3 regions of the Micromonospora sp. NBC_01699 genome follow, and region 3 is predicted to be linked to each of the others. Evidence: riboswitches for the same ligand, from Rfam matches in the RefSeq annotation. Region 3 holds a riboswitch; each other region holds the start of a gene.
The links. Region 3 has a riboswitch for cobalamin ahead of OG792_RS13490 (VWA domain-containing protein). Riboswitches for the same ligand answer to the same signal wherever they lie in the genome.
Positions count from the first base shown of each region.

Region 1: linked by a shared signal. The riboswitch ahead of OG792_RS19710 (hypothetical protein) and the one ahead of OG792_RS13490 (VWA domain-containing protein) in region 3 are both predicted to bind cobalamin.
Region 2: linked by a shared signal. The riboswitch ahead of OG792_RS19680 (prenyltransferase/squalene oxidase repeat-containing protein) and the one ahead of OG792_RS13490 (VWA domain-containing protein) in region 3 are both predicted to bind cobalamin.

Region 1 covers NZ_CP109199.1:4,597,744-4,604,892, reverse strand. The annotation lists gene OG792_RS19750 (shikimate kinase) at 1-570, shown strand, start outside; gene OG792_RS19745 (class I SAM-dependent methyltransferase) at 697-1,347, opposite strand; gene OG792_RS19740 (helix-turn-helix transcriptional regulator) at 1,425-2,306, opposite strand; gene OG792_RS19735 (helix-turn-helix domain-containing protein) at 2,756-3,379, shown strand; gene OG792_RS19730 (hypothetical protein) at 3,658-4,014, opposite strand; gene OG792_RS19725 (hypothetical protein) at 4,025-4,153, shown strand; partial or broken gene OG792_RS19720 (helical backbone metal receptor) at 4,142-4,213, opposite strand; adenosylcobalamin (AdoCbl) riboswitch at 4,385-4,527, shown strand; gene OG792_RS19715 (hypothetical protein) at 4,495-4,719, opposite strand; gene OG792_RS19710 (hypothetical protein) at 4,749-5,357, shown strand; gene OG792_RS19705 (hypothetical protein) at 5,378-6,334, shown strand; gene OG792_RS19700 (energy-coupling factor transporter transmembrane component T) at 6,334-7,149, shown strand, end outside.
Region 2 covers NZ_CP109199.1:4,589,189-4,596,337, reverse strand. The annotation lists gene OG792_RS19695 (ABC transporter ATP-binding protein) at 1-564, shown strand, start outside; gene OG792_RS19690 (ECF transporter S component) at 561-1,481, shown strand; gene OG792_RS19685 (prenyltransferase/squalene oxidase repeat-containing protein) at 1,523-2,965, opposite strand; cobalamin riboswitch at 3,107-3,178, opposite strand; cobalamin riboswitch at 3,373-3,495, shown strand; gene OG792_RS19680 (prenyltransferase/squalene oxidase repeat-containing protein) at 3,593-4,621, shown strand; gene OG792_RS19675 (ATP-binding cassette domain-containing protein) at 4,857-5,669, shown strand; gene OG792_RS19670 (hypothetical protein) at 5,666-6,985, shown strand; gene OG792_RS19665 (NAD(P)-dependent oxidoreductase) at 6,987-7,149, shown strand, end outside.
Region 3 covers NZ_CP109199.1:3,015,063-3,022,211, forward strand. The annotation lists gene OG792_RS13480 (SMP-30/gluconolactonase/LRE family protein) at 837-1,712, shown strand; gene OG792_RS13485 (hypothetical protein) at 1,624-2,262, opposite strand; cobalamin riboswitch at 2,362-2,484, shown strand; gene OG792_RS13490 (VWA domain-containing protein) at 2,569-4,599, shown strand; gene cobO (cob(I)yrinic acid a,c-diamide adenosyltransferase) at 4,633-5,235, shown strand; gene OG792_RS13500 (cobyrinate a,c-diamide synthase) at 5,229-6,578, shown strand; gene OG792_RS13505 (cobalamin biosynthesis protein) at 6,569-7,105, shown strand; gene OG792_RS13510 (pyridoxamine 5'-phosphate oxidase family protein) at 7,102-7,149, shown strand, end outside.

The DNA of each region.
Region 1 (7,149 bases), 1.6 Mb from region 3:
GGCAAGTCGACCATCGCCCGTCGCCTGGCGGACCGGCATGGACTGCGACTGTACGCGACCGACGACGTGATGTCGGACCACGCCGGCCGCAGTACGCGGGACGACGCCCCGCTCCTGTCCGGCTTCATGGCCATGGACCTGGACGAGCGATGGGTGCACCGATCCCCGGAGACCATGTTGGAGACATTTCACTGGTTCCGGGGCGAGGGCTTCGACCTGATCGTGGAAGACCTGCTGGCGCTGCCGAAGGATCCTCCAGTCCTGGTCGAGGGCTTCCGGCTACTGCCCCATCTCGTACGGCCCCTCGCCGTATCCGGGCACGCCGTCTGGCTTCTCCCGACGCCCGCCTTCCGCCGGCACGCGCTGGACAGCCGGGGCTCCACCTGGGGCATCGCCGGGCGGACGAGCGACCCGGATCGAGCCCTGCACAACCTGCTCGAACGCGACCGCATGTTCACCGACCGCCTCTCCGAGCAGACGAAGCTCCTCGGACTGCCGATCGTCGAGGTCGACACGACCACGACCGAGGACGAACTGACCGAGCAGGTGGCGCAAACGCTGGGAATCTGAGGTCCGGTACGTCTCCAGTGCCTGTCGTCACCTATCCCCACCCTCGACCGGCTCGACGCTGACCTGGCTCGCCCAGCACCACTACACCGACATCGGCTGGTTCTTCGCACCGTGATGCGGTGCGGATCAGCGGAACGTGAACATGCGCGTGCCCGCCTGCGGTGCGCGGGTTGCGGCCGGTGTGTCGAGCTTGTTCATGCCGACCCGGAATCTGCTCTCCGTGGCGCTGGTGAACGACAGCTCGGTGAAGCCGTGGTCCCGGAAGTCCGCCCGGACCTGCTGGCTGGGGTCGTCGCCCCCGTCCCGGCCGGCCCGGGTCCAGATGACGATCGCACCGGGGGCGAGCAGGGCCGGCAGGGTGGCCACTGTCTGCCGCGTGTCGGCGGCGGAGATGTTGCCGAAGACGCCGCAGGCCAGCAGCAGGTGCGCGGGCGGCACGTCGAGGTAGGTGTCGACGGCGCCCGCGTCGGCGACGCGCACCTCCACACCGGACAGGCCGAGGTCGGCGGCCGTCGTACGGGCGCGTTGCGCCAGCACCGGGTCGAGCTCGACCAACAGCACCCGGACCCGGCGGTGTTCGTCCTGCTCGGCCAACACCGGCAGCACGTCGCGGCCCTCACCGGCGCAGATGCTCACCACCTGCTGGACGCCGTCCGTGCCGCAGGGCGCCTCGGCGAGCGCCCGGCGCAGGTCGCGGCGCACCACCCGGAGCCGGTGAGCCAGCGGCGAGTTCGGCTCGTCGTATTCGTCGTGCCACTTCTGCCAGTCCCGAGTCATCGCGCCATTGAACCAGTGACCGGTGCCGCACGTCGGAAACCTCGGGGGCTGGGTGGAGCACCGTGCGGCCGGGTCGCTCAGGCTCGCGTACGGGATGGTTGGTCGTGGAGTGGGTCGACCGGCCGGCCGGGCTCCGGTTGCCGGACCCGGTCGTGACGCAGCGCGGTTTCGAGTGACGAGCCGGGCTCGACCGTGTAGGTGACCAGCAACTGGTCGGGTTCCTCCGGCAGACGCAGCGCCCGGTAGGCGAGGGCACAACCGCCGAATCGCGGATGTCGCAGGCGGTAGGTGCCGTGGGTCTTGTCCAGGACGTCCTGGTCGGCCCAGAGTTCGTGGAAGTCGGGACTGCGGCCGAGCAGCTCGACTATGAGCGCGGACAGGATCACATCGTCCGGGCAACGGCCCAGGTCCAGCCGGAGTCGGGCGATGACGTCGCGCGCCTTCACCTCCCAGTCGCGGTACAGCTCGCGGGTCGCGGGGTCGAGGAACACCAGCCGGGCCATGTTGCGCCGTTCCGGCGGCAGCGCCGCGAAGTCGGCGAAGACCAGGCGGGCGGGTCGGTTCCACGCCAGCACGTCGGTGCCGCGTCCCACGACGTACGCCGGCACCTCGCCCATCGTGTCCAACAGTCGTTGCAGTCCGGGTGCGACCTCTTCGGCGCCGCGACGCGGCGGACGTCGCGCCGGGCGCGCGAGATTGTGCAGGTGTACGCGTTCCACCTCGGCCAGCTTCAGCGCGCGTGCGAGGGCGTCGAGCACGTCGGCGGAGACGGTGCCGTTGCGACCCTGCTCCAGCCGTACGTAGTAGTCGGTGCCGATCCCGGCCAGCCAGGCCAGTTCCTCGCGGCGTAACCCGGGCACCCGGCGCCGGTCGCCGAAGGTCCGTACGCCAGCGTCGTCGGGGTGTATCCGGGCACGGCGGGAGCGGAGGAACGCGGTGAGTTCGGTCCGTCGGTCCATATCCACATTCTCCAATGCGATCAGGCTGCCGGCGACCTCGTGAGGTGTCGCCCATAACACAGACAAAAGAGGCTCACAAGGGGGATGTGCTGCCCCTGTCTCCGGCAGTGCGCACCGGCTGACCATTGATCCAGCTGCTGATGGCCGACGGCCGCAACAAGAGCGAGCCGGGGAAAACCGCGTACGCCGCCGACCGGCAGCAGGGCTGGGTCAGGAGGGTTCAGGTTCCAGGATGGAGGCGTACCGGATGAAAGGCAACATCGGAGCCGTGTTCGGAGCCGCCGTGCGGTCGGCGCTGTCCGTCGGCGTCGGGAGGAGTCCGGCGCTCGCGGACGCGCAGTGGGGGATCATCGGGTACGGATTTTGCCATGGGGGTAGTTGTGGTCGAGTCCGTGTTCCGAAGTGACGATCTTCCTGCGGCCGATCGGTTCGCCTGTTGGTGTGAGTGCATGAGCAAGCCAATAGCGCCGATGGAAATGACGAGCGATCACGCTGCGGAGCTGATCCGTCAGTCCGACCCCGAGTGGTACCACCTGTCATTCATCATTGGGTCACTGGCGGGGCTCCTCGCTCGCCTGACCGCGGACTCCGGCAGCTATCAAATCTCGGACGGACCTCGGTTGGGAACCGTCCTGATCGATCTACTGTCAGCGTTGCTCGCCCACACACTCGACGCCGAAAACGCTCTCGCCCCGGAGGCGCGTCGACGGGTTCTGACCCTGCGCGTCCGGGCATTCATCGAGCAGCACCTGCATGAGCCAAGCCTCAGCGCGAGCACCATCGCCGCCGCGCACCATATCTCGATCAGTTACCTGCATCGTCTGTTTCAATCCGAGAGCGTTACGGTCGGAAGTCTGATTCGGAGCCAGCGTCTGGAACGGGTCCGTGGCGATCTGGCCAACCCCGCTCTGCGAGATATTCCGATTCACAGGATCGGGGCTCGTTGGGGATTCAGCGATCCGGCGGTCCTCAGCCGCGCTTTTCGTGCCGCTTACGGCATCCCGCCCGTGAACTACCGCCACCGGGCAAGGGTCAACTTGGAGGGGCAGCGGCCCGAGACCGACGCACCGTGATCAGGAGATCCGTAGGGAACCGGCCCGGTTGATGATGCGGCGACGCGAGCGAATCGTCCCTGACACCGGCACACAGTTCCTTGTCGATGCGTCGACGAGAGAATCACGTGACCGGGTGCACTAACGACCAGATTTGATCCCCGACGCCGACCGGAGCCGATCACCGGACACCGGGCCGCCGTCGTGAGGCGCCTGGCGATGGCGTGGTCGGGGGATCGTAGTGGCAGACGATGTAGCCGCCGATAGCCCTGAACCGCCCTGAGTCGATTCTCGAACCCTCATCCGAGGAACGCGCGCGAGCGTACGGCGGTCGGATCGAGCACTCTCGGTAGCGGCGGTTCCCCTCCGCCGCAGAACACGTACCGGGGCTCGCCGCCCGAGCGGGCGTCCAACCGGTAGACGCCCTGGTCTCCGGTGATGCGCCAGTCCACGTTCGGCGGCGCGCCCTCCCCATCGCCGTGGCGAAGTACGTAGATCAGGTACTCGCACGCGGGATTGAGTAGCGGTGCCGGTCCCGGATCCTGAGCCCACTCCGCCGAGGCCTGCCGGAGCGGCATCCGGCCACCGATGCGCACCTCACGCCTCGGGGCGGCGGGCAACGTCGGGGCGACCCACAGCACTTCGAGGATTCTCACCGTCGTCAGCGTGTACGGCATCGAGGGCCTCGCCGGATCGGGCGGCCACGAGTACGTACGTTGTTCGGTCAAGTCGATCACCGATGCCCGGATGACCGCGTGGCTCTCCGCCAACAGACCCGACCGGGCCGACGAGTAGTCCGGGCAGGGTGACCGCGACCGCCTCGGTCAGCGACGGCACCGGTGACACCACGCGCAGGGTCTTCCCTCGCCGCAGGTCGGTCGGGTGTGGGTCCGTACCGTCCCCACCGAACGGATCAGCCGTCCGAACCTCTCAGCACGGTGGCGCTCGGACCCTTACACCCTCTACTGTTCGATACGCATCGACGTCTACGTTGGCCCGTGGTCGACCACGGACGTCGGGCGAGCCAACTGGATATCGATGTGCTCGTGACGAGGAAGCCGGTCGAATTCCGGCACTGTCGCGCAACCGTAGGTCATCGCAGATGACGAGTCGGGTCCACCACGCGGGCACATGTGTCAGACCACTGTCGCGTTAACAGAGGTGACCGCCCGATGCACAAGCCGCTTCATCGCCTCGCTCCGCGACACCTGCCAAAGGTCACCGGCGTCACCGACCTCGCGGTCAGCACGGCCATCGCCGCTGCCAGGCTCCAACACCCCCTCCGGCCGGCCGTGGCGCTGGTCGGCCTCGGCTTCCCGTTCGTCGTCGCGCTGTACGTCGGCCGACGTCACCTCGTCCATCGGATCACTACCCACAAGGCGGTTGCTCCATGAAACGACTCCTGTCCACGGTCAGCGGCCTCGTGATGGTGGCCGCCCTGCTCACAGCCGGCCCGTCACCGGCGCGGGCGGTCGACCCCACCAGGGGCTACCCGGGGATCTGCACGGGCGCGGACGCGCTCACCGGCGTGACCGTCGTGATCGACTTCCAGGAGCTCCACAACAACGGTGGGGTGCCGGCATCGACGATCACCCGATGCTCGCCGAACGCCAACCCCGGCACCGCCCGTACGGGCATCAAGGCGTTGCAGGACGCCGGCATCTCGGTCGCCGGCACCGCGCAGTGGGGGCTCGGATTCGTGTGCCGGCTGGAGGGCCGGCCGTCGGCGACGGAGAACATCCCGCGCGTCAGCAACCCGACCTACAAGGAGCAGTGCGTGGTGACGCCGCCGGCCGAGGCGTACTGGTCCTACTGGCACGCCAACGGCGCCGGCACCACGTGGACCTACAGCAGCTTCGGTGCGCTCAACCGCAACGTCGTACCGGGTGGTTTTGAAGGCTGGTCGTTCTCGCTCAACCGCAACGCCTCGACCAACCCGGTGCCGCGGGTGACGCCCCGCAACCCGGCGGTCAACCCGCTCAACCAGACCGGCCGATGAAACCGCATCTGGTTCGGCTCGTGGCCGCGGCGGCCGTCGTCTACGTGACGGCGGCCGCCGTCCCCGCGTACGCGATCGACCACGGCAAGGGCAAGCCCGGATTCTGCACCTCCGGCAGCGGTGTGACCGTCGTGGTCGACTTCCAGCAGCTGGGTGGCACGACGATCGTGCGCTGCTTCCCGCAGAGTTCCCGGGGCACCGGCCTGGACGCGCTCAAGGGCGCCGGGTTCCAGATCGCCGGCGCCCAGCGCTGGGGCGAGGCGTTCGTCTGCCGGGTCGAGAACCGACCGTCGGCGGTCGAGCAGGTACCAATCTCCGGTAACCCCGACTACCGGGAAGCGTGCGTCGACACCCCACCGGCAAAGGCTTACTGGTCCTACTGGCACGCCGGGAACAACTGCCCCTGGCAGTACAGCCAGTGGGGCGTCAAGAACCGCGACTTCGTCCAGGGTGGGTTCGAGGGCTGGTCGTTCTCCCTGAACGCGACCGCCGCGTCCAACCCGGTGCCGCGCATCGCCGCCGTCCGGCCGGGGACCGAGGGCAGGGCCTGTAACGCCTCGGAGGAGCCGCCGCCGATTTCGGACGACCCCGACGAGCAACGACCGCCGCGACCGGATCCGCCGGCCCCACCCGGCAACGGCAACCCCGCCGGTGGCACCGACGACGGCAACCCCGGTGGTGGCGACGGCGACGGCGGTCGCGCGCCGAACACCGGTGGCGCACCGCCCGCGCCGACGACCAGCGGGACGGCGCTCCCGCCGCCGCGACCCCAAGCGACCGCTACGGGTACGGTGGCCGCCGCGAGCCCGGCCGAGAACGTCGCCTTCAGTGGCGGCGAGCGGGCCGAGGACGTCAACGAGGTGATCCGCAGACAGTCCGGCGCGAGCCGGTGGGCGCCGTGGGCAGCCCTGGGCGCGATAGTCGTCCTCGTGGTGACGACGTGGTGGACCGCCCGTCGCCGATCCCGGAAGGCGTGATGCGTCCGTTGTACTTCCTACCCCGCGACCTGCACCCCGCCGCCTGGTGGGTGTGGGCCCTGGGGCTGGCGACGGCGGCGAGCCGCACCACCAACCCGTGGCTGCTGATCACGATCATCGTGGTGGCCTGCCTGACGGTGGTGGCTCGCCGCTCGGACGCGCCGTGGGCGTTGGCGTTCCGGCTCTATCTCTACCTCGCCGCGGTCATCGTGGTCATGCGGGTCTTCTTCCGGTTCGTCTTCGGCGGCGCCGAAGGCGCCACGATCATCGTCCGGCTACCGGAGATCCCCCTGCCGGCCTGGGCGGCCGGTGTCCGGCTGCTCGGAGACGTGTCCGCGGAGTCCGTCCTCGGCGGTCTCTACGACGGGCTGCGTCTGGCCACGATGGTCGTCTGCCTCGGCGCGGCGAACGCCCTGGCCAACCCGAAGCGGCTGCTCAAGGCGATGCCGGCCGCCCTGTACGAGCTCGGCACCGCGGTCACCGTCGCGCTGTCGGTGTTCCCGCAGCTGGCCGAGAGTGTGCTCCGGGTGCGGCAGGCCCGCAAGCTGCGCGGCGGCACCGGCCGGGGCGTGCCGAGCCTGCGGGCGATCGTCATCCCGGTGCTCGCCGACGCCCTCGACCGGTCGCTGATGCTCGCCGCGTCGATGGACTCCCGGGGCTACGGCCGCGCCGGGGTGGCCACGACCCGCGCCCGCACGCTCACCGGCACCCTGATGGTCATCGGTCTGCTCGGCGTGTGCGTCGGCGTCTACGCCACCCTCGACGGCACCACGCCCCGCTACCTCGCCGCGCCCGTGCTGGTCGCCGGAATCGTC
Region 2 (7,149 bases), 1.6 Mb from region 3:
GTCGGGTTGGTCCCGCAGTCCGCTGGTGACCTGCTCTTCCTGGAGACGGTCGAGCAGGAGTGCGAGGCCGCCGACCGGGAGTCGCGGGCGGCCCCCGGCTCCTGCCGACAACTGCTCGACCGTCTCGCGCCGGGCATCGCCGACGACAAACACCCGCGCGACCTGTCCGAGGGACAACGGCTCGCCCTCGTCCTGGCCATCCAGCTCACCGCGGCGCCGAGGGTGATGCTGCTCGACGAGCCGACCCGCGGGCTCGACTACCCGGCCAAGGCCGCCCTCGGCACGATGATCGCCGACCTGGCCGGGCAGGGCCGGGCGGTGGTCGTCGCCACCCACGATGTCGAGTTCGTCGCCCGCATCGCCGACCGGGTCGTCGTCCTCGCCGAGGGAGAGATCGTCTCCGACGGCCCGACGGCCGAGGTTCTCGGCGGATCCCCGGCGTTCGCGACCCAGGTCGCGAAGATCCTCGGCCCGGACTGGCTCACCGTCGCCGAGGTCGACGCCGCACTGGGTCGGCGGGCCGGAGCGAGCCGGGACTCCGTACCGTGCGGGGAGGAGCGGTGACGCGTCGGTGGGGTCGTGACGACCAGGCCGTACGGCTGGGGCCGCGTTCGGCGGTGGTGTTGACCCTGGCCTCGATCGCCGGGCTGATGATGTTCGTCTGGCCGCTGCTGGTACGGGTCGAGCCGCAGAGCATGCAGCACGGTCCGGACGCCCCGTTCGTGTTCATCGGCATCCTGCCGATCCTCATCGTGGTCGTCCTCGCCGAACTCTCCGAGGGCGGCATGGACGCCAAGGCGCTGGCGATGCTCGGCGTCCTCTCGGCCGTCAACGCGGCCCTGCGCCCGCTCGGCGCCGGCACCGCCGGGATCGAGACCGTCTTCTTCGTGCTCGTCCTCGCCGGCCGGGTCTTCGGCGCCGGCTTCGGGTTCGTACTCGGATGCACGTCGCTGTTCGCGTCGGCGTTGCTGACCGCCGGGGTCGGACCGTGGCTGCCGTTCCAGATGCTCTGCTCGGCGTGGATCGGCATGGGCGCCGGCCTGCTGCCACGTGGGGTGACCGGCAGGGCCGAGATCGCGATGCTCGTCGGCTACGGCGTCGTCGTCGCCTACGCCTTCGGGTTCCTGATGAACCTGTGGTTCTGGCCGTTCATCACCGGCGCCGAGGTCGACTACTACGCCGGGCACATCTCCTATGTTCCCGGCGCGCCGGTGCTGGAGAACCTGCACCGTTTCGCGATCTTCACGCTGTTGACCTCGACCGCGGGCTGGGACACCGGCCGGGCGATCACCAACACCGTCGCGATCCTCATGCTCGGTCCGGCCGTGTTGGCGACGCTGCGCCGGGCGGCCCGCCGGGCCTCCTACGGCGTGGTCGCAACGTTCGGACCGACCACCCCGGCGGCGGCGCCACCCGACGCTGTCGCCCTGCCCGCGGCACCCCGTGCCGCCGACGACGGTGACGTCGCCAACACCGCCTGATCCGCTGTCAGCGCCGACCGGCGGTCACCACCGAACCGGCGTCACCCCCGGCCCGCTGCCGCATCGTCGCGACGCCGACGGGTGAGGAGCATCAGGGCGATCCCGCCGCCGACAGTGCCGAGCCCGACGACGGAGAAGGTCACGATCGACAGGCCGGTGGTCGGCAGGTTGCCGCCTGCGCCGTTCGGCGGCGCTGTCGTGGTGGCCGGCGCGGACGTCGGAGTCGCCGTGACGGAACCGCTGGGGCCGGGGGTGCTCGACGGGGTCTGGCTGGGGTTACCGGTCGGACTCTGCGACGGCCCGCCGCTCGAAGTCGCGGACACGGTGGGCGAAGGTGTGGCTGAGCCGGTGGGGGAGGCGGTCGGTGTCGGCCCGGTGCCGTCGTCGGCACCGATCTCGCCGAGGGGGACCTGGGTGAGCCCGAGAATGGCCTGCGTGGTCGCCCGCCGCCACTGGTCGAGCGCGAACTCCTCGATCCCGGAGGCGACGGCCGAGGCGAAACTCTCGGGCGTGTAGGCGATGGCACCGGCGTGGGCGGCGGCCGCGCCACCGTTCGCGGCGGTCAGCTGCTGGGCCACGACGAACTCGGCGGCGTTCCCGGCGGCGTCGGTGTCGCCGGCGGCGGCCAGCGCCTGCCCGCCCAGGCCGGTGCTGTTGGTGTTGGGATAGTCGGTGACGACGGAGCCGTTGAACGAGCCGTTCTCGGCCTGCACCGACCGGAGCCAGTCGGTGGCGGCCGCGACGGGCTCCGAGGTGCCGGTGGCGCCGGCCCGCTCGGCGGCGATCAACGCCTGGACGACCATACCGGTGGTGTCCACGTCGGGAATCCGGTTGTCTTCGGGGTCCTCGGCGCAGGAGGTGCCGCCGGCCCCCGGGTAGAGTCGGAAGCCGCCGCCGGGACACTGCTGTGTGACGAGGAAGTCGACGACCGGCTGCGGTACGCCACCGGAGCGGGCCAGTCCGAGCACCGCGAGGGACTGCCCGAACATGTTCTCGCCCATCAGACTGCCGGCGTAGTCGTCGTGGAGCCACCCGTTCATCGGCCCGTCCTCGGCGCCGAAGACGAGGTCGAGGGTCCGCTGTCGCCAGTTGTCGCCGCCGAAGTCGGTGCCGTCCTCGCCGCCGGCTGCGGCTGCGGCGAGGACCTTGGCGGTGCTCCCGCCGTCCCGGTACGCGAGGTCGCCGTCGCGGAAGACCGCGTAGCCGTCACCGTTCGCGGCGACCGCTTCGGTGATCTGCGTGACCGCCGCGGGTTGGGTGCCGGTTGCCTGCAACGCGAACAGGGCGTCGATGGTCAGGCCCCAGTCCGTGCCGGCGAAGCCGGGCAAGCCTCCGTCGACGAGCTGCCCGGTGAGCCAGTCGGCGGCGAGTTCGGCGGCTTGGGCGGCCACCGGGTCGGGGGCGGCCTCGGCGGCACGCGGGCTCGACAACGGGCCGACGCCGGCCACGACGGCGGTGACGATTCCGACGAGGGTGACGGTCACGGGAGCGAGCGGGCCACGGGGCATGGCGGGTGCCTTTCCGGACGGTGACCGGGTCCCGTCCGCCGCGCCGCAGGGTGGCGGACACGCACGAAGGGGGCTCGATCCGCATTCCACGACAGATGACGCCGTACGTTCCAGTTCGGGCATTCCGGCTTGCGGACCAGGGGTTCGCACACGGTTGCGGGTCAGCGCCGGATTTGCACCGGCTTCCCCCGACTGGGAACGAATGAAGTTGTGCGCGCGGCAACGGGTGGAAGTGGTCGCGCGAGCCGGACGTTACGGCATCCGGCCTGGCGGGACAACCGAAGGCGACCCCGCGTACGCGGGGTCGCGGGCGGTTCCGGCCCGGATCCCATCGTCGGGGCGATTGACGGCCATACTGTCCTCTGTGCACACTGACCGCGACAACTTGATAGCCGCGCGTTGATAGGGGAAGTCCGGTCGAAACCCGGCGCTGGCCCGCAACGGTAGGCGACAGGCCATCCAGGTCTGCCGCGAGCCCGAATGCCTGTCGGCGCGTGTCCAGGATTCCTCCATCCGTCGTGGCTCACGGGTCGGAACCATCCGGCCTCCTGTGCGCGTTGGGTCGGGTCGTCTCGACCACGGGGCCAGGAAAGGCCCAGCTTGATGGTCCTCTCGTCCCCGCGCGTTCGTGCCGCGTTGGCCGCCCTCACCATGATCGCCACGGCCACGCCGGCCACGGCATCCTCGCCGCCGACCCACAACCGTGTCGACGCCGCCGCCGGATGGCTTGCCCGGCAGATGGTCGACGGCGACCACCTCGAAACCGTCTTCGGCGACGTCTCCTATCCGGACGCCGGGCTGACCATCGACGCCGTCTTCGCCTTCGCCGCCGCGAAGTCGTCCGGCACCAACGCCGCCGCGGCCACGACCTGGCTCGGGCAGCCCTCGGTGCTCACCGGCTACGTCGGCGACGGCATCGGCGAGGCGTACGCGGGTGCGACCGCCAAGCTCTCCCTCGCCGCCCAGGTCAGTGGCCTCGACCCGGCCTCGTTCGGCGGGGTCGACCTCCTCACCCGCCTTCGTGGCCTTCAGGACCCGTCGGGTCGGTTCTCCGACCGGTCCGCGTACGGCGACTTCAGCAACGCGTTGTCCCAGTCCTTCGCGATCCTCGCTCTTGACCGGGCCGGTGGCGCTCCGTCGGCGGCGGTGGACTTCCTCGTCGGGAGCCGGTGCGCCGACGGCGGGTTCCCGGTGCAGTTCGGGCAGCCGACCTGCGAGAGCGACGTGGACGCGACCGCGATGGCCGTCCAGGCGCTCATCGCCGCCGACCACCGCCCCGCCGCGAGGCCGGGCATCGGGTGGCTGGTCGGTGTCCAGGCCGCCGACGGTTCGTTCACGGGCGCCGGCGTTGCCAACGCCAACAGCACCGGTCTGGCCGCGCAGGCGTTGGCGGCCGCCGGACGCCCCGTTGCCTGGCTCAGGGCGCGACAGTTCATCCTCGGACTCCAGGTCGGCTGTACCGGTGCCGCATCCGACCGGGGCGCGATCGCCTACGGCGCCGCGGGCTTCGACCCGGGCACCGCCCCGCGCGCCACCGCACAGGCAGTCCCCGGCGCAGCCGGCGCCCCGCTCGGCAGCCTCTCCGCCGCCGGATCGTCCTCAACCGCGCCGACGCTGGCCTGCCAGCCGTAACGCGAACCGTCGTGGTGGGGTGGCGCCGACCCGGGCCACCCCACCGCCGCCGTGGACCCGCTCGCCCGACCGGTTGCTCCGGCGCTTGAGACGCACGTCACACTCATCCGAGAACCGGAAGCGGGATGCCGGTCGTCTAGCCCGGTGTGAGAGGACGTGGCCCGGTGGGCGATTCCCAGCCGGACGGGAAGGCGATGCCTTCCAGCGCGCCACGAGCCATCGACAAGGAGACCAGATGGTACGCGTGGTGAGCGTCGAGGAGATGGCGCCGACGGCGTACGCCTGGCCGGTGCACGCGCAGGGGCTGAGTCTGCGGGCCGGGCGGCACATGGCCGTCGACGGACTCGACCTCGCGCTGGGGATCGGTGTGCACGGGCTGCTCGGCCCGAACGGCGCCGGCAAGACGACGCTGATCCGGGCGCTCGCCACCGTGCTGCGGCCGGTGTCCGGTCGGCTGGAGATCCTCGGCCAGCCCGTCCACGGCGATGGCGATCTACGGGCGGTCCGGCGCGCACTCGGTTACCTGCCGCAGGACTTCGGGTACTACCGCCGGTTCACCGTCCGGGAGTTCCTGGAGTACGTCGCGTGGCTGAAGGAGATGCCGCCGCGCGACGTACCCGACGCCGTGCAACGGGCGATCGAGCGGGTCGACCTCACCGCGCGGGCCGGCAGCACCATGCGGTCGCTCTCCGGCGGCATGGTACGCCGCGTCGGCATCGCCCAGGCGATCGTGAGCGCACCGACCCTCCTGTTGCTGGACGAGCCCACCGTCGGCCTCGATCCGGAACAGCGGATGACCATCCGGGCGATGCTGCGCGACCTCGGCCGCGACACCTGCGTGGTGGTGGCCACCCATCTGGTCGAGGACGTGGCCGCGGCCTGCACCGACGTGGTGCTGCTGCACGAGGGCCGGCTCGTCTTCCAGGGGGTGCCCGACGACCTGGCGGCCGAGGCCGCCGGGGGCCCGGAAGCAGACGGCGACAGTGAGCTGGAACGCGGGTACGCGATGCTGATGCGCCGCCACCGCGGGTCGGGTGGTGTGCGATGACCCGCCGGATCGTCCAAATCGAGCTGCGCCGCTCCGCGGTGCTCTGGATCGGTGTGCCCGCCGCCGCCCTGGCGTGGGTGATGGTCGGTGACGCCGAACGCTGGGACGGGCTGTGGATGGCGACGGTGCTCGTCCACGCGAGCAACCTGGGACTGTTGTGGCCGCTGGCCCTGGCCGGCGGTGCCTGGCAGGGGCGTCGCGACCGGGCGGCGCGGATCACCGAACTGATGTCGTCCATGCCGCGCACCGGCGCCAGCCGGACCGCGCCGGTGGCGTTCGCCCTCGCCGGATGTCTGGCCGGCGGGTACGTACTGAGCCTGCTCGACGGGCTCGTCCGCGCGATGCTGGCCGCGTCGTACCAGCCGCCGGGTTGGTACTGGCCGCTCCTGGCCGCCGCGCTGGGCATCGCGGCGGCCGGACTACTCGGGCTCGGGCTCGGCCGGCTGATGCCGTCGCGGCTGACCGCACCGCTGCTGGCGGTCGCCGGGCTCGTCGTGATCCTCGGCTCGCAGCTGCTCTGGGAGGACACCGGTTCCCGGGCACTGCTGCTGGCCCCCGGCTACCTCGGAACCAACGACGAATACTCCAGGGTGGACTGGCACGCCGTCGTCGGGCAGGCGGTGTGGTTCGTCGCTCTCGCGGCCACCGGCTGGGCACTGCTGATCGCCGGTACGCGCCGGACCAGGCTCCTCGCCGCGCTGCCGGCCGTCCTCGGTGTCGCCGTCGCCCTGGCCGTGCTGCCGCCGGCCGACCGAGCGGCGCCACTCGACCCGCTCGCCGCCGAACTGGTCTGTGCCGACGGGGAACCACGGGTGTGCGTCACCCAACTGTACGAGCCGTTCCTGCCGCAGCTCGTGGACCCGGCCCGGCGGGCACTGACCACCCTCGGCCGGCTGCCCCATCCGCCGACCGCCGTCGTCCAGGAGACCGGCACGTACGGTGGTTTCGTCGAGCAGCGCCCCGACACCGTCCACCTGAGCCTGACGGTGGTCGGCGACGGGACGATCAGCACCGGTGCGGCCTCGATCGAGGAGGACATCCTCGACGGCGCCGGCACCTGGAAGTGCGGCGCCGCCGACGCCGACACCGACGCGTGGATCCGCATCGACGCCGCCCGGACCGCCGCGGGACTCTGGCTGCGGGGCGCCGACGCCGCGCCGGAGTACCTGTGGACACCGGTCCGTGAGCTGGCCGACAAGGCGTTGGCCACCCTGCGGGCGTTGCCGGTGGACGCGCAGGTGGACCGGGTGGCCGCGATGCGCGACGCCGCCATCGACTGCCGGCCGGACCTGTACGACATCCTCACCGGGGCGTGACGTGAAGCTCACGATCGTCGGGGCGACCGGCGGCATCGGCAGCCAGCTTCTCGTCCAGGCCGTCGCCGCCGGGCACGAGGTCACCGCCGTCGTACGGAATCCGGCAAGGCTGCCCCACGACACGCCGGTACGCGTCGTCACGGCTGATCTCTCGGCCGCCGGTC
Region 3 (7,149 bases):
GCAGGCCCGAAGTACCGGGCGAAACGGTATGGAAGTGCTCCGGCCGTAATGAGGGCCGCTCCGGACGCTAGGCGCTCACCGGATTGATCGCTTCTTCAGGTGAGCCGACTCACCCATACCAACGACTAGTTCGACGGAACGTCGCGGATACCTGCCCGATTGCCGTTTCAAACCACCTATATTGGTCCCTATTCGGGCAATCCTCAAGGGACTCGCCGGGCGATTCGCGGCCAAAAACGGCCCGCCCGCCCGGCCGCCGCCACGATCACCCGGAGGGTCCTGCGCTCGGCCGCTGTCCGTCCCGCCGGATCCGTGGCTCCCGGAGGATCACCTGGTAGAGGTGGAGGTCCACACCGCGTACGGCCCATCCGGGCGCCGCCGCTCGGTCCGGCGGCCGGGCCGAGCGGGCCGGGGTACGCGTTCGTGCTGACTTTGCCCCCGACCGCCCCGCGGCTGCCCGTACCGCCGAGGTCGAACCGGTCCGGCCGGGTTCGAACCGGTCCAGGTAATTCTTTTCCCATTCACGTTTTCGGCATCGAAGGCGGACCAATACCCGGACGGTCCGGGCGCACACCGCCCCCCGCGACCGAACGCCGCCGTCGACCCGTCACACCCGGCCGACCGAAGCTCGGTCGGTGGGGTTGAGTCGGCGGCGAAAACGCACCACAAAGGACATAGTGCTCTACGGTGGATAGTGTGCTGTGTACACATCGGCCCGTTCGATTCCGGTGGTCGACCACTGTCTGCGCCCCGCCGGTGCTCGACCACGAGCCCGGCCGCGCCGTACGCTGATCCGCCCCGCGTGTGCCGGTCACCGACCATCCCTGGAGGAGACGATGCGGCTCACCGAGCCGACCCCGTGGAGCGACGACCGGTTCGAGCTGGGCGAGGGAGCCCGCTGGGTGGATGGCCGACTGGTCCTGGTCGACCTGCTCGCCGGCCGGCTGCTGGAAACCACCGGCGACGCCCCCGCTCCGCTGCGGGAACTCCGGCGGCTGGACGCCCCGCTCGGCGCGGTGGCGCCGATCGCCGGGCAGCCCGGCGACTGGCTGGCCGCCACCGGGACCGGCATCGCCGTGCTCACCGGCACCGACGGTTACCGGCGGATCGCCGACCTGGAGAGCGGCAATCCCGCACCCGCCAGGATGAACGACGCGATCGCCGACCCGCACGGCCGCTTCTGGGCCGGCAGCATGGCGTACGACAGCACCCCCGGCGCCGGCACCCTCTACCGGTACGCGGGCGCTGGCGCACCGGTCCCCGTGGTCACCGGCCTGACGATCGCCAACGGGCCCGCGTTCGACGCCGGCGGCACCACCATGTACCTCGCCGACACCCCTCGCGGCGAGGTGGACCGGTTCACCGTCGCCCCGCGTACCGGGGACCTCTCCGGCCGGGAGCCGTTCGTGCGGCTCACCGCCGCCGAGGGCCTGCCGGATGGCATGACGGTCGACGCGGCCGGCCACCTCTGGATCGCCCTCTGGGGCGGGTACGCCGTCCGCCGCTACCGCCCCGACGGCACCCTCGACCGCGAACTGCGCCTACCAACCGCCCAACCCACCAGCGTCTGCCTGGGTGGCCCGAACCTGACCCGCCTGTTCATCACCACCGCCCACCAGACCCTCACCACCCCCCACCGGATCGACGGCGCCCTCCTGGCCATCGACACCACCACCCCCGGCCTCCCCACCCACCCCGCCACCCTTCGTTGATCATGAAGTTAACGACACTTTCGAGCCCATAATTCCGCGCTAACTTCATGGTCAACGAGGGGATTGGGTGATCTGTTCGGCGTTCACCGCCTATCCGGTGAGTCGGTGCAGCAGGGTTCGCCGGCCGCGAGCCGAAGACCAGCAGGAACGTCGCCTCCCGGACCAGCCGTTGGGTGACGTCGACCGTACGGCTGGCGTTGACCGCGACCAGGCCGAACGTGTGCACGCTGAGGCCACGGGCCGGGGCGGCGTCGAGCAGGAAGTAGTGGATCAGATCGTCCCCGTCGCGGGCGGCCAGGTACAGGGTGTCGACCAGACCCCAACCGGTGACCCACGGGGCGGTGCCGTCGAGCAGGTAACCGTCGTCGGTCCGGCGTACCCGCAGCGGAGCCGGACCGGGACGCGGCCCGGCCAACACGGTCGCGCACCGGCGCTCGCCCCGGGTCAGCGGACCCAGCCAGGTCTCCCGGATCCCCGGGCGGTCGCTGTTGCTCGCGGCGAGAACCGCGCCGTGATGCTGGATCCAGACGAACGTGGTGGCCGCCCCCACCACAGGTCCGGCGCGACGTCGGTCGCCGGGCGGTCACCGTGCTCACGTTGACGACGGAGCGGTCCGTGGGACAGCATGGCCTGCACGAGCGGTGCGCGGAGGAACCCGGTGCGAGTCCGGGGCGGTCCCGCCACTGTGACCGGGGAGCGACCCCTCACGTACGGGCCACGGCCGAGCGGCCGGAAGGTCGAGGGGAAGCGTCGATCCGGGAGTCAGGAGACTCCGACCGCTCGGTGACACCCAGCCACACGCGGGCGTGGACACCCGCGGAAGGGACTTGAGCATGGCTGCACGCCTGAGCGGGCGATGACCCCGCCGTACCCGTTCTCCGCCGTCGTCGGCCTGGCCGAACTGCGACTGGCCCTGCTGCTCAACGCCGTCTCCCCGGCGATCGGCGGGGTGCTGGTCCGGGGCGAGAAGGGCACCGCGAAGTCGACCATCGTCCGGGCGCTCGCCGCGCTGCTGCCCGACGTCGACGTGGTGCCCGGCTGCCGGTTCGCCTGCGACCCGGCCAACCCGGACACCGACTGCCCGGACGGCCCGCACGAACCGGGCGCGGCCGCCCAGCGGCGCCGCGCCACCCTGGTCGAACTGCCGGTCGGCGCCACCGAGGACCGGGTCGTCGGCACCCTCGACCTGCAACGCGCCCTCGCCGACGGGATCAAGGCGTACGAGCCGGGGCTGCTCGCCGCCGCCCACCGGGGAGTGCTCTACGTCGACGAGGTGAACCTGCTGCCGGACCACCTGGTGGACCTGCTGCTCGACGCCGCCGCGATGGGGCGGGCGCACGTCGAACGGGACGGGGTGTCGGTCAAGCACGCCGCCCGGTTCCTGCTCGTCGGCACCATGAACCCGGAGGAGGGCGAACCCCGCCCCCAGCTGGTGGACCGGTTCGGGCTGGTCGTCGCGGTGACCGCGCCCCGCGAGGCGGCACCCCGGGCCGAGGTGGTCCGCCGGCGGCTGGCGTACGAGACGGATCCGGTGGGCTTCGCGGCGCGCTGGGTCGACGAGGACGCCGTACTCGCGGGGCGGATCGCGGTCGCCCGCCGACGGCTGCCCTCGGTACGGCTGCCCGACCGGGAACTGGACCGGATCGCCACCATCTGCCTCGGGTACGGGGTGGACGGGCTGCGCGCCGACATCGTGGTGGCCCGTACGGCGGTGGCGCTCGCCGCCTGGCACGACCGCGACGTGGTGAGCGCCGACGACGTGGCCGCCGCCGCCAGGCTGGCCCTGCCGCACCGCCGCCGCCGGGACCCGCTCGACCCGCCCGGCACCGACCAGGAAAAGCTCGAAGAACTGCTGCGTGAGCACGCCGCCGACACCGATCCGGAGCCCGACCCGCCGGCCGGACCGGACGACGATCCCGACGCCGGCCCGTCCGACGGCCCGCCGCAGGGACCAGCCGGTGGCCCGCCACCGGGCGGACCCGACGGTGGCCCGGAAACGCCGGATCGGTCCGATGGGCACGACGGGCCGCCACCGCCGGCAACCGGACCGGAGCAGACCGGCCAGGACGAGCCGGTCGGCCAGGACGAGCAGCCCGCACCGGAGCAGCAGAAGCCGAGCGCCGGGAACCAGCCCACGGTCGCGGCGACGAGTCCGTACCGGACCCGCGCGCTGGCGGTACGCGGACGAGGTACCGGTGCGCACACCGGTCGCCGCTCCCCGGCGTACGCCCGGCGGGGTCGGGTGGTCGGGTCCCGGCTGCCGGCCGGCCGGCTGACCAGCCTGCACCTGCCCGCCACCCTGCTCGCCACGGCCCGGCGCGGCGCCCGCACGGTCACGCCTGCGGACCTGCGCGAGGCGGTGCACGTCGGGCGGGAGGCGAACCTGGTGCTGTTCGTGGTGGACGCCTCCGGGTCGATGGCGGCGCGTCGCCGGATGGGGGTGGTGAAGACCGCCGTGCTGTCGCTGCTGCGCGACGCCTACCAGCGGCGGGACAAGATCGGCATGATCACGTTCCGGGGCACCGGGGCGAGTACGGTGCTGGAGCCGACGGCCAGCCACGAGGTCGGCGTGCTGCGGCTGGCCGAACTGCGCACGGGTGGCCGTACCCCGCTCGCCGCCGGCCTGCGTCAGGCGGCCCGGACCCTGGAGTCCGAACGCCGCCGCGACCCGCGCCGGCGGCCGCTGCTGGTGGTGGTGACCGACGGTAGGGCGACCAGTGGGCCCGACCCGCTGACCGTGGTGCCGTCGCTGGCCGCCGTCGCCTCGGTGGTGGTCGACTGCGAGTCCGGGCCGATCCGGCTCGGCCTGGCCCGGCGCCTGGCCACCGCCCTGGACGCCGACTGCGTCCCGCTGGACGCGTTGCACACTCTCGGAAAGGCGGCCTGAACGCCTTGCATACTCTCGGAAAGGCGGCCTGACGTGCCCCAGGGCAAGCCGGAGCAGGTACCCGACGACGGCCTCACCACCCGCGAGCGGCGCCGTCAGCCGGTCACGGCGGTGCACACCGGTCAGGGCAAGGGCAAGTCGACCGCCGCGTTCGGGATGGCGTTGCGGGCCTGGAGCGCGGGTTGGCCGATCGCCGTCTTCCAGTTCGTGAAGAGTCCGAAGTGGAAGGTCGGCGAGGAGACCGCCCTGCGTACGCTCGGCGACAGCGGCCGGGGCGGCAGCGTGGTCTGGCACAAGATGGGCGAGGGCTGGTCCTGGATCCAGCGCCCCGGCACCGAGCGCGACCACGCGGTCGAGGCGGCCGAGGGCTGGGCGCAGATCAAGCGGGACCTGGCCGCCGAGGCGTACCGGTTCTACGTGCTCGACGAGTTCACCTATCCGATCAAGTGGGGCTGGGTCGACATCGCCGACGTGGTCGCCACGCTGCGCGACCGACCGGGCAACCAGCACGTGGTGATCACCGGCCGGGACGCCCACCCGGACCTGGTCGACCTCGCCGACCTGGTCACCGAGATGACCAAGGTGAAGCACCCGATGGACGCCGGCCGCAAGGGCCAGCAGGGCATCGAGTGGTGACGGTTCCCCGACTGGTCATCGCGGCACCCGCCTCCGGGCACGGCAAGACGACGGTGGCCACCGGGCTGCTGGCCGCGTACGCCGCGCGGGGGGTGCGGGTGGCCGGGTTCAAGGTCGGCCCCGACTACATCGACCCCGGCTACCACACGCTCGCCGCCGGCCGTCCGGGGCGCAACCTGGACCCGGTCATGGTCGGCGAGGACCTGGTCGGGCCGCTGTTCGCGCACGGCGCGACCGGCGCCGACCTCGCCGTGGTCGAGGGCGTGATGGGACTGTACGACGGTCGCGTCGGCGCCGGTGACTTCGGCTCGACCGCGCACGTCGCCGCCCTGCTCGACGCCCCGGTGCTGCTCGTCGTCGACGCCTCCGCCCAGGCCCGTTCCGTCGCCGCCCTGGTGCACGGGTTCCGGTCCTTCGGCTCGGCCGCGACCGGGGCGATCCGGATCGCCGGGGTGCTGCTCAACCGGGTCGGTTCGGACCGGCACGAGCAGTTGCTCCGGGACGCCTGCGCCGAGGTCGGCACGCCGGTCCTGGGCGTGCTGCGCCGGCACGCGGTGATCGCCGCCCCGTCCCGTCACCTCGGCCTGGTACCGGCGGTGGAGCGGCGGGCCGAGGCGCTCGAATCGGTCGCCGCGCTGGCCAGCCTGATCACCGAGAGTGTGGACCTCGATGCCGTACTCGCGGTGGCCCGCAGCGCGCCGCCGCTGGCCGCCCGGCCGTGGGAACCGCCGACCTTCGCGGTGGCCGGGCCGCGCCCGGTGGTCGCGGTCGCCGGTGGTCCGGCTTTCAGCTTCGGGTACGCCGAGACCACCGAACTGCTCCGCGCCGCCGGTGCCGAGGTGGCCGTGGTCGACCCGCTGCACGACGAGGCACTGCCCGCCGGCACGGCCGCCCTGGTCGTCGGCGGCGGCTTCCCCGAGGTGTACGCCGACCAGCTCACCGCGAACGCCCCGCTGCGCGCCGAGGTGGCCCGGCTCGCCGCGTCCGGTGCCCCGATCGCCGCCGAGTGCGCCGGCCTGCTCTGGCTCTGCCACAGTCTGGACGGCGCCCCGATGTGCGGGGTGCTGGACGCCGAGGCGAAGATGACCGGCAAGCTCACCCTGGGCTACCGGGACGCGGTCGCGCTGACCGACAGCGTGCTGGCGCCGACCGGCACCCGGGTCACCGGGCACGAGTTCCACCGCACCACGGTCACCCCGCGAGCGGGTACGGCACCGGCCTGGGCCTGGCGGGACGCGGCACCGGAGGGCTTTGTCGCCGGTGGTGTGCACGCGTCGTACCTGCACCTGCACTGGGCCGGTGAGCCGTCGCTGGCGCGGAACCTGGTGGCCGGGTGCCGCTGATCGTCGGCGTCGGAGCCCGGTCGACGGTGCACGCCGACAACCTCGACACGCTGATCGGCGCGACCCTCGCCGCGTACGGGCTGGACCCGGCTCGGGTGACCGCGTTGGCGACGGTGGACCGGCGAGCAACAGGCCCGGCCCTGGTCGAGGTGGCCGCCCGCCGGGGCTGGCCGCTGCTCGGCTACCCGGCCGAGGAACTGGCCGGCGAGCCGGTGCCGCACCCGTCGCCCCTGGTCCGGTCCGTCGTCGGTACGCCGAGCGTGGCGGAGGCCGCCGCCCTGCACGCCGTACGGGACACCGGTGCCGAGCCGGTGCTCCTGGTCGGCAAGCACACCGACGGTACGGCCACGGTGGCGGTCGCCGCCCCGGCCGGCGAGACGGACACGTACCGTCACCAGGATGCCGGCGCCGACCGGCGCGGCGAACCCCAGCACGACGCCGACCGGCGCGGCGATCGCCGGCGCGGCGCGGACCAGCACAGCACGACTCGGCACGGTACGGATCAGCACAGCGAGGAGACGGTATGAGCGAGCGGACCGGCGGGAAGGTGGACCACCGGATCGAACCGGGC